Regions from separate parts of the Streptomyces sp. NPDC023481 genome, predicted to be linked through region 1. Evidence: predicted binding sites of a transcription regulator. Region 1 holds the regulator's gene; each other region holds the start of a gene.
The links. Region 1 encodes HrcA, which represses chaperone genes, less so after heat shock. Its sites were predicted from a motif close to TTNGCACTCNGNNNNNCNGAGTGCNAA; they were not measured.
Positions count from the first base shown of each region.

Region 2: groL (chaperonin GroEL) is a predicted target of HrcA. The motif match lies at 1,412-1,438, and genes of this name have one in related genera.
Region 3: groES (co-chaperone GroES) is a predicted target of HrcA. The motif match lies at 2,011-2,037, and genes of this name have one in related genera.

Region 1 is NZ_JBVHJE010000002.1:633,034-636,305, reverse strand. Features, by position in the region: gene ACZ3ZD_RS07155 (MBL fold metallo-hydrolase) at 1-630, opposite strand, end outside; gene hrcA (heat-inducible transcriptional repressor HrcA) at 794-1,810, shown strand; gene dnaJ (molecular chaperone DnaJ) at 1,811-2,947, shown strand; gene ACZ3ZD_RS07140 (nitronate monooxygenase) at 3,047-3,272, shown strand, end outside.
Region 2 is NZ_JBVHJE010000001.1:138,007-141,278, forward strand. Features, by position in the region: gene thrC (threonine synthase) at 1-385, shown strand, start outside; gene ACZ3ZD_RS00700 (MoaD/ThiS family protein) at 382-657, shown strand; gene ACZ3ZD_RS00705 (cold-shock protein) at 1,099-1,302, shown strand; gene groL (chaperonin GroEL) at 1,601-3,223, shown strand.
Region 3 is NZ_JBVHJE010000001.1:499,097-502,368, reverse strand. Features, by position in the region: gene groL (chaperonin GroEL) at 1-1,436, opposite strand, end outside; gene groES (co-chaperone GroES) at 1,554-1,862, opposite strand; gene ACZ3ZD_RS02445 (polysaccharide deacetylase family protein) at 2,142-2,954, opposite strand; gene ACZ3ZD_RS02440 (polysaccharide deacetylase family protein) at 2,951-3,272, opposite strand, start outside.

The DNA.
Region 1 (3,272 bases):
GTCCTCGCCGCCCAGGGCCAGCAGCCGGTCGAGGGCGTCCGGCCAGCGGGCCGGGACCGCGTCCGCGCCCGCCTGGGGCTCGCCGGACTCCTCCACCAGGTCGCCGCAGAAGACCACCTCCGGATCCCCCGGCACCAGGACCGCGAGGTCGTACGCGGTGTGGCCGGGGCCCACGTTGGCCAGCAGCGCCTGCCGGCCGCCGCCGAGGTCGAGGGTCCACTCGCCGGACACCAGGTGGCCGGGCGCCACCAGCGCGTCCACCGCCTCGTCCGCGTCCGCCACCGGCAGCCCGTTCCTGACCGCGTCCAGGCGCAGCTCCTCGCGCTCGTACGCCAGCGCCGCGTCCAGGCCGACCGCCCCGTACACCTCCGCCCCGGCGAACGCGGCCGCGCCGAACACGTGGTCGAAATGGGGGTGGGTGAGCGCGAGATGGGTCACACGGCCGCCCGCCGCCCGTTCGGCCCGCGCGCGCAGCCGGGCCCCCTCCGCCAGGCTCGACCCGGCGTCCACGAGGAGCGCCGTGCCCTCCCCGACGACCAGCCCCGCCGTGCAGTCCCAGCCGGGCAGCCGGCACCGCCCCACCCCCGCGGTCAGCCGTTCCCACCCCGGCTCTTCCCAAGTCACGCTCATACCGGCGACGCTAGCGGTACGACCCGGTGCGGCGGCCCGACCTTGCCCAGTGTGCACCCGACAGCCGTACACTGGGCCGGGGAACGTTGGCACTCCCATGCGAAGAGTGCCAGGCCGATCACCCGAAGGGACGATGGGGACGACATGCTGGAGGTGCGCGCGGATGCTGAGTGAACGCAGGCTTCAGGTGCTGCGCGCCATCGTCCAGGACTATGTCGGCACCGAGGAGCCGGTCGGGTCGAAGGCCCTGACCGAGCGGCACAACCTCGGGGTCTCCCCGGCGACCGTCCGCAACGACATGGCGGCCCTGGAGGACGAGGGGTACATCGCCCAGCCGCACACCAGCGCCGGGCGGATCCCCACCGACAAGGGCTACCGGCTGTTCGTCGACAAGCTCGCGGGCGTGAAGCCGATGACCGCGCCCGAGCGGAGGGCCATCCAGAACTTCCTGGAGGGCGCCGTCGACCTCGACGACGTCGTGGCCCGCACGGTACGGCTGCTCGCGCAGCTGACCCGGCAGGTCGCCGTGGTGCAGTACCCGTCGCTGACCCGGTCCACGGTCCGGCACGTGGAGCTGCTCTCGCTGGCCCCCGCGCGGGTGATGCTCGTGCTGATCACGGACACCGGCCGGGTCGAGCAGCGGATGGTCGACTGCCCGGCGCCGTTCGGCGAGTCCTCGCTGGCGGATCTGCGGGCGCGGCTGAACAGCCGGGTCGCGGGCCGCCGGTTCGCCGATGTGCCCAAGCTGGTCGAGGACCTCCCGGACGCCTTCGACCCGGAGGACCGCGGTACGGTCTCCACGGTGCTCTCCACTCTGCTGGAGACACTGGTGGAGGAGAACGAGGAGCGGCTGATGATCGGCGGTACGGCCAATCTCACCCGCTTCGGGCACGACTTCCCCCTCACGATCCGGCCCGTCCTGGAGGCCCTGGAGGAGCAGGTCGTGCTCCTCAAGCTCCTCGGCGAGGCGAAGGACCCGGGCGTGACCGTGCGCATCGGCCACGAGAACGCCCACGAGGGACTCAACTCCACCTCCGTCGTGTCGGTCGGCTACGGTTCGGGCGGCGAGGCGGTTGCCAAGCTCGGCGTGGTCGGACCGACCCGCATGGACTACCCGGGAACGATGGGAGCGGTACGCGCAGTGGCACGGTACGTCGGACAGATCCTGGCGGAGTCGTAAGTGGCCACGGACTACTACGCCGTTCTCGGCGTGCGCCGCGACGCGTCGCAGGATGAGATCAAGAAGGCGTTCCGTCGGCTCGCGCGCGAGCTGCACCCGGACGTCAACCCCGATCCGAAGACCCAGGAGCGGTTCAAGGAGATCAACGCCGCTTACGAGGTGCTGTCGGACCCGCAGAAGAAGCAGGTCTACGACCTCGGCGGCGACCCGCTGTCCCAGTCGGGCGGCGCGGGCGCGGGCGGTTTCGGCGCCGGCGGCTTCGGCAACTTCTCCGACATCATGGACGCGTTCTTCGGTACGGCGTCGCAGCGCGGGCCGCGCTCGCGCACCCGGCGCGGCCAGGACGCGATGATCCGCATCGAGATCGAGCTGGACGAGGCGGCCTTCGGGACGACCAAGGACATCCAGGTCGACACCGCGGTCGTCTGCAACACCTGCAACGGCGAGGGCGCGGCGCCCGGCACGTCCGCGCAAACGTGTGACATGTGCCGCGGCCGCGGCGAGGTCTCCCAGGTCACCCGGTCCTTCCTGGGCCAGGTCATGACCTCGCGCCCCTGCCCGCAGTGCCAGGGCTTCGGCACGGTCGTGCCGACGCCGTGCCCGGAGTGCGCCGGCGACGGCCGGGTCCGCTCGCGGCGCACGCTCACCGTGAAGATCCCGGCCGGTGTGGACAACGGCACCCGGATCCAGCTCGCCGGCGAGGGCGAGGTCGGCCCCGGCGGCGGTCCGGCCGGCGACCTGTACGTCGAGATCCACGAGCTGCCGCACCCGATGTTCCAGCGGCGCGGCGACGACCTGCACTGCACGGTGACGATCCCGATGACGGCGGCGGCCCTCGGCACGAAGGTGCCGCTGGAGACGCTGGACGGCATGGAGGAGGTCGACATCCGGCCCGGCACCCAGTCCGGCCAGTCGATCCCGCTGCACAACCGGGGCGTCACGCATCTGCGCGGCGGCGGCCGGGGCGACCTGATCGTGCACGTCGAGGTGACCACGCCGACCAAGCTGGACCCCGAGCAGGAGCGACTGCTGCGCGAGCTGGCCAAGCTCCGCGGCGAGGAGCGCCCGCAGGGCCAGTTCCAGCCGGGCCAGCAGGGCCTGTTCTCGCGGCTGAAGGACGCCTTCAACGGGCGCTGACACCGGGCGCGCGCGGGCCCAGGACCCCGGTATGCCGGGGGCCTATGCCGGGCGGCGCCCGGATTCGGACTTGTCCGGGGGACGTGACACCATGCCGTCATGTCCTCCGCGCTGACCGATCTCTTCCCTCACCCGATCGTGCAGGCCCCCATGGCGGGCGGTGTCTCCGTCCCGCAGCTCGCCGCCGCCGTCTCCGAGGCCGGGGGCCTCGGGTTCCTCGCCGCCGGGTACAAGACCGCCGACGGCATGTACCAGGAGATCAAGCAGCTGCGCGGACTGACCGGCCGGCCCTTCGGGGTGAACGTGTTCATGCCGCAGCCGGAGC
Region 2 (3,272 bases), on a different contig from region 1:
CAAGGCCGGCCACGACGTGGTCCGCCCGCAGAAGCCGAACACCATCGCCAAGTCCCTGGCCATCGGCAACCCGGCCGACGGGCCCTACGTCCTGGACATCGCGCGCCGCACCGGCGGTGCCGTGGAGGACGTGACGGACGCGGAGGTCGTGGACGCGATCAAGCAGCTGGCCCGCACGGAGGGCATCTTCGCGGAGACCGCCGGCGGGGTGACCCTGGGCGTGACGCGCAAGCTGATCGAGAGCGGTCGGCTGGACCCGAGCCTCACGACCGTCGTGCTCAACACCGGCGACGGCCTCAAGACCCTGGACGCGGTGGCCGGGACCGGCCTCACCGCCACCATCCGCCCGAACCTGGACTCCTTCCGAGAGGCTGGCCTCGCATGAGCGTCACCGTCCGCATCCCCACCATCCTGCGCACCTACACGGGCGGCCGGGCCGAGGTCGCCGCCGAGGGGGCGACGCTCGGCGAGGTCATCGCCGACCTGGAGAAGAACCACACCGGGATCGCCGCCCGGGTCCTGGACGACCAGGGGAAGCTGCGCCGGTTCGTCAACGTGTACGTCAACGACGACGACGTCCGTTTCGAGCAGGGCCTTCAGACGGCGACCCCCGAGGGCGCGGGTGTCTCCATCATCCCGGCGGTGGCCGGAGGCTGACCGGCCCGCCCATTACCTTCGGTAACATCGGTTACCGGCTGTTCATCGGATTGCCCCCTCCGTAAGAGAAGCGGAGGGGGCAATTCTATGTGATTGAGCGCGGTAGAGTTGGGGAACACGGCCCCGGTCTTCCGGCCGTGAGCCCGTGAATCATGCCCGGTGACCCGACAAGAAGTAGCCAAAGTGTGCGGGTTTTCTGTGGCTTTTACGGCTTTTGCGGGGCCCGACTTGCCCTGAATTCGGGCGAATCCTCACCATTTTCCGGACCTTTCGCGTCCAGAATTCTCGTCCGATTGACCTGTTGCAGACGGCAGTTGGACAGATACATTCAGCCGCGGTCGACGCGTTCCGGCGCACGCCCCCCGGGCAATAGGGGGCGAGGTCTGACCCGGGTCCGCGAAGTGTGGATCTGTGCAAGGGCCAGTAATAGGGGAGTTAGGCATGGCTCAGGGCACCGTCAAGTGGTTCAACGCGGAGAAGGGGTACGGCTTCATCGCGGTCGACGGTGGTGCGGACGTCTTCGTCCACTACAGCGCGATTCAGATGGACGGCTACCGCACCCTGGAAGAGGGCCAGCGGGTCGAGTTCGAGATCTCGCAGGGCCAGAAGGGCCCGCAGGCCGACATGGTTCGCGTCACCGCCTGAACGTTTCTTGTCCGAAGGGCCCGCACCTCGCACGGGGTGCGGGCCCTTCGCCGTGCCCGGGCCGCGCTGTTCGCGGGCGGCTGACGCGGGGCCCGTACCCGCGCAGGCGCTTGCACTCGACCATGCCGAGTGCTAATCATTGCGTTAGCACTCTGAAGGTGAGAGTGACAGTGAAGGACCGGGTCGGTGAGGCCCGCAGGCCGTGTGGGGCAAGGAACCACGAGGCCGGCGAGCCGTCCGTCGCGGGCGCGGGCGCGGTCCGAAGGAATCACCCCCAGTCCTGGAGGGACCACTTCACATGGCCAAGATCATCGCGTTCGACGAGGAGGCGCGGCGCGGCCTCGAGCGCGGCATGAACCAGCTCGCGGACGCCGTCAAGGTGACGCTCGGCCCCAAGGGCCGCAACGTCGTCCTCGAGAAGAAGTGGGGCGCCCCCACGATCACCAACGATGGTGTCTCCATCGCCAAGGAGATCGAGCTCGAGGACCCGTACGAGAAGATCGGCGCCGAGCTGGTCAAGGAAGTCGCCAAGAAGACGGACGACGTCGCCGGTGACGGTACGACCACCGCGACCGTGCTCGCCCAGGCCCTGGTCAAGGAAGGCCTGCGCAACGTCGCCGCCGGCGCCAACCCGATGGCTCTGAAGCGCGGTATCGAGAAGGCCGTCGAGGCCGTCTCCGCCGCCCTGCTGGAGCAGGCGAAGGACGTCGAGACCAAGGAGCAGATCGCCTCCACCGCGTCCATCTCCGCCGCCGACACCCAGATCGGCGAGCTGATCGCCGAGGCCATGGACAAGGTCGGCAAGGAAGGCGTCATCACCGTCGAGGAGAGCAACACCTTCGGTCTGGAGCTGGAGCTCACCGAGGGCATGCGCTTCGACAAGGGCTACATCTCCGCCTACTTCGCGACCGACATGGAGCGCATGGAGGCGGTGCTGGAGGACCCGTACATCCTCATCGCCAACTCCAAGATCTCCTCGGTCAAGGACCTGCTCCCGCTGCTGGAGAAGGTCATGCAGTCGGGCAAGCCGCTGCTGATCATCGCCGAGGACGTCGAGGGCGAGGCCCTGTCGACCCTGGTCGTCAACAAGATCCGCGGCACCTTCAAGTCCGTCGCCGTGAAGGCCCCGGGCTTCGGCGACCGCCGCAAGGCCATGCTCGGCGACATCGCCATCCTCACCGGCGGCGAGGTGATCTCCGAGGAGGTCGGCCTCAAGCTGGAGAACGCCACGCTGGACCTGCTGGGCAAGGCCCGCAAGGTCGTCATCACCAAGGACGAGACCACCATCGTCGACGGTGCCGGCTCCTCGGAGCAGGTGGGCGGCCGGGTCAACCAGATCCGCGCCGAGATCGAGAACAGCGACTCCGACTACGACCGCGAGAAGCTCCAGGAGCGCCTGGCGAAGCTCGCGGGCGGCGTGGCCGTCATCAAGGCCGGTGCCGCCACCGAGGTGGAGCTGAAGGAGCGCAAGCACCGCATCGAGGACGCCGTCCGCAACGCGAAGGCGGCCGTCGAGGAGGGCATCGTCGCCGGTGGTGGCGTGGCCCTGCTCCAGGCCTCCCAGGTCTTCGAGAAGCTGGAGCTCGAGGGTGACGAGGCGACCGGCGCCAACGCCGTGCGCATCGCGCTGGAGGCCCCGCTGAAGCAGATCGCCGTCAACGCCGGCCTCGAGGGCGGTGTCGTGGTGGAGAAGGTGCGCAACCTGACCCCGGGCCACGGCCTGAACGCCGCGACCGGCGAGTACGTCGACCTGGTCGCCGAGGGCATCATCGACCCGGCGAAGGTGACCCGTTCCGCGCTGCAGAACGCCGCCTCCATCGCCGCGCTGTTCCTCACCACCGAGGCCGTCATCGCCGACAAGCCGGAGAAGGCCGCCGCGCCGGCCGGCGGCGGCATGCCGGGCGGTGACATGGACTTCTGATCGCCCCCCGGGTCGGTCGACTGTCCTTCGTACCGAGGGCGGTGCCCCC
Region 3 (3,272 bases), on a different contig from region 1:
TTGTAGCCCTGTCCCTTGTCCAGGTCCTTGACCTTGGACACGATGACGTAGCCCTCCTGGCCGGCGTTCTCGCCGATCCAGCGCAGCGGCTCGACCACGGCGTTGCGGACGACCGCGACACCGGTGGCCTCGTCGCCGGTCTTGTCGAGGTTGCCCTCGAGGACCTTGGAGGAGTGGACCAGGGCGGAGCCACCACCGGAGACGATGCCCTCCTCGACCGCGGCGCGGGTCGCGGAGATGGCGTCCTCCAGACGGTGCTTCTTCTCCTTCAGCTCCACCTCGGTGGCGGCGCCGACCTTGATCACGCACACGCCGCCGGCCAGCTTCGCGAGGCGCTCCTGGAGCTTCTCGCGGTCCCAGTCGGAGTCGGTGTTCTCGATCTCGGCCTTGATCTGGGCGACCCGGCCCTGGACGTCGGCGGAGTTGCCGGCGCCGTCCACGATGGTGGTGTCGTCCTTGGTGACCGTCACGCGGCGGGCGGAGCCCAGCACGTCAAGGCCGACCTGGTCGAGCTTGAGGCCGACCTCCTCGGAGATGACCGTGGCGCCGGTGAGGACCGCCATGTCCTGCAGCATCGCCTTGCGGCGGTCGCCGAAGCCGGGGGCCTTCACCGCGACGGCGTTGAAGGTGCCGCGGATCTTGTTGACGACGAGGGTCGACAGGGCCTCGCCCTCCAGGTCCTCGGCGATGATCAGCAGCGGCTTGGAGGAGCCGGCCTGGATGACCTTCTCCAGCAGCGGCAGCAGCTCCGTGATGGCGGAGATCTTGCCCTGGTGGATGAGGATGTACGGGTCCTCCAGGACGGCCTCCATGCGCTCCTGGTCCGTCACGAAGTACGGCGACAGGTAGCCCTTGTCGAAGGCCATGCCCTCGGTGAAGTCCAGCTCCAGACCGAAGGTGTTGGACTCCTCGACGGTGATGACACCGTCCTTGCCGACCTTGTCCATGGCCTCGGCGATCAGCTCGCCGACCTGCTGGTCCTGGGCGGACAGCGCGGCGACGGCGGCGATGTCGGACTTCTCGTCGATCGGGCGGGCCGAGGCGAGCAGGTCCTCGGAGACGGCCTTGACCGCGGCGTCGATGCCCTTCTTCAGGGCGGCCGGGGAGGCACCGGCGGCGACGTTCTTCAGACCCTCGCGGACCAGCGCCTGGGCGAGGACGGTGGCGGTGGTGGTGCCGTCACCCGCGATGTCGTTGGTCTTGGTCGCCACCTCCTTCACCAGCTGGGCGCCGAGGTTCTCGTACGGGTCCTCGATCTCGACCTCGCGGGCGATCGTGACACCGTCGTTGGTGATGGTGGGGGCGCCGAACTTCTTGTCGATGACGACGTTGCGGCCGCGGGGGCCGATCGTCACCTTCACCGTGTCGGCAAGCTTGTTGACGCCGCGCTCAAGGGCGCGACGGGCGTCCTCGTCGAACTTCAGGATCTTCGCCATGGCAGCGGGAGCCCTCTCGGGAATCTGTGGGTGAAAAACGCAGCGCCCCGGGCGCCCGGCTTCTTATCGGATGCGGGGGCCAGGGGCGCTGCTCAAGCAGAGAGTTGCTTGAGGTGATTACTTCTCGATGATCGCGAGCACGTCGCGAGCCGAGAGGACGAGGTACTCGTCGCCGTTGTACTTCACCTCGGTGCCGCCGTACTTGCTGTACAGGACGACGTCGCCGACCTTGACGTCGAGCGGCAGACGCTCGCCGTTCTCGAAGCGGCCCGGGCCCACGGCGAGGACGGCGCCCTCCTGGGGCTTCTCCTTCGCGGTGTCCGGGATGACCAGGCCAGAGGCGGTGGTCTGCTCGGCGTCGAGCGGCTGGACCACGATGCGGTCCTCGAGCGGCTTGATGGCAACCTTGGAGCTGGTGGTCGTCACGATCCGACCTCCCCCTTCGGAGATCTCACGGGGTTAACTGTCTGAGGTGGCGACCAGGTCGATCCGTCGTCGCGGGTGCCGGACCTGCCCGTCGCGTTTGTCTGGCACTCTCCAGGGGGGAGTGCCAGACCCGAGACTATGACCGGGATTAGCACTCGGTCAAGCGGAGTGCCAATTGCCGTGTGGCGCGTCGGCCGCGAGCGGTGCGCGGGTGCCCGGCGGACCGGCGCGGCGGGCCGGTGGGCGGCGGCCGGTGATCGGTGGGCGGCGGGCCGGTGGTCAGAGGTAGTCCTCCAGGCGCCCCACGGTCAGGCCCCTCTCCTGGGCGTTCCTGACCACCCGGACCGCGCGTTCTCGCAGCGGGGGGCCCGTCGACTCGTCCGGGCCCATCAGGACGATGTCGCCGGGGCGCAGGTGGTGGGGGCCGTGGGTGTAGGTGAGGCCGGCCGGGGTGAGGGCGGCGCGCCACAGAACGAGGGTGGAGATGCCGCAGCCGGCCGCGGCGCGCCGGGTGGTGCGGTCGTAGGAGCCGTAGGGCGGGCGGAAGAGGCGCGGGGTGACGCCGAGGCGGGCGCGCAGGCGGCTCTGCTGGCCGCAGATCTCGGCGCGCTGGCCGGCGTACGGCAGCCCGGCCGGCGCCCGGTGGTCGACGGTGTGGTTCTCGATGCCGGCGCCGAGCGCGCGCAGGCGGGCGAAATAGCCGTAGCCGGGGGCGGCGACGCTGTCCGTGAGGAAGAGGGTGACCGGGAGCCGCAGGTCGCGGACCATGCCGACGAAGCGGGGGTCGCGTTCGGCGCCGTCGTCGTAGGTGAGGAAGACGACCGGGTCGCGGGTGCGGACGTGGTCGACCACCGGGGGCAGGGCGGCGGCCCCCGAGTGCTCGGCGAGCGGGCGGGTGGGGTGCACCGGCAGGCGGACGAGCGGCCGGGCCAGGCCCCAGTGCCGGTAGCCGGGGCCGGGCGCGGTGGCGTGCGGGCGTACCCCTTCGGCGGCCTTCTCGCCGAGGCGTTCGATGGGGTCGACCGACGGGGCGCACCCCGCCAGGAGCAGGGCCGGGGCGAGGACCGCGGCCGGGCCCCGCAGGCGCCTCACAGGTAGTCCTCCAGGCGGGCCACGGCGTAGCCCTCGCGCGTGACCTTGTCCAGGAAGCGCCGCATGTCGTCCACCATCGTGCCGTTCCAGTCGTTCCGGCCGCGGAAGTGGGTGAGGACGATGTCGCCGGGGTGCAGGCTGCGGTCCCAGTCGCGGTACTCCCAGTGGTCGACGAAGACCTCCTCGTCCCAGATGGGCGCGTACTTGATCCCGCAGGACTTGGCGGCGCGCAGGGTGTCGCCGTTGTAGTTGCCGTACGGCGGCCGGAGCACGGTGGGCGCCTTGCCGAACTGCTTCTTCATGACGGCCTGCATGCCG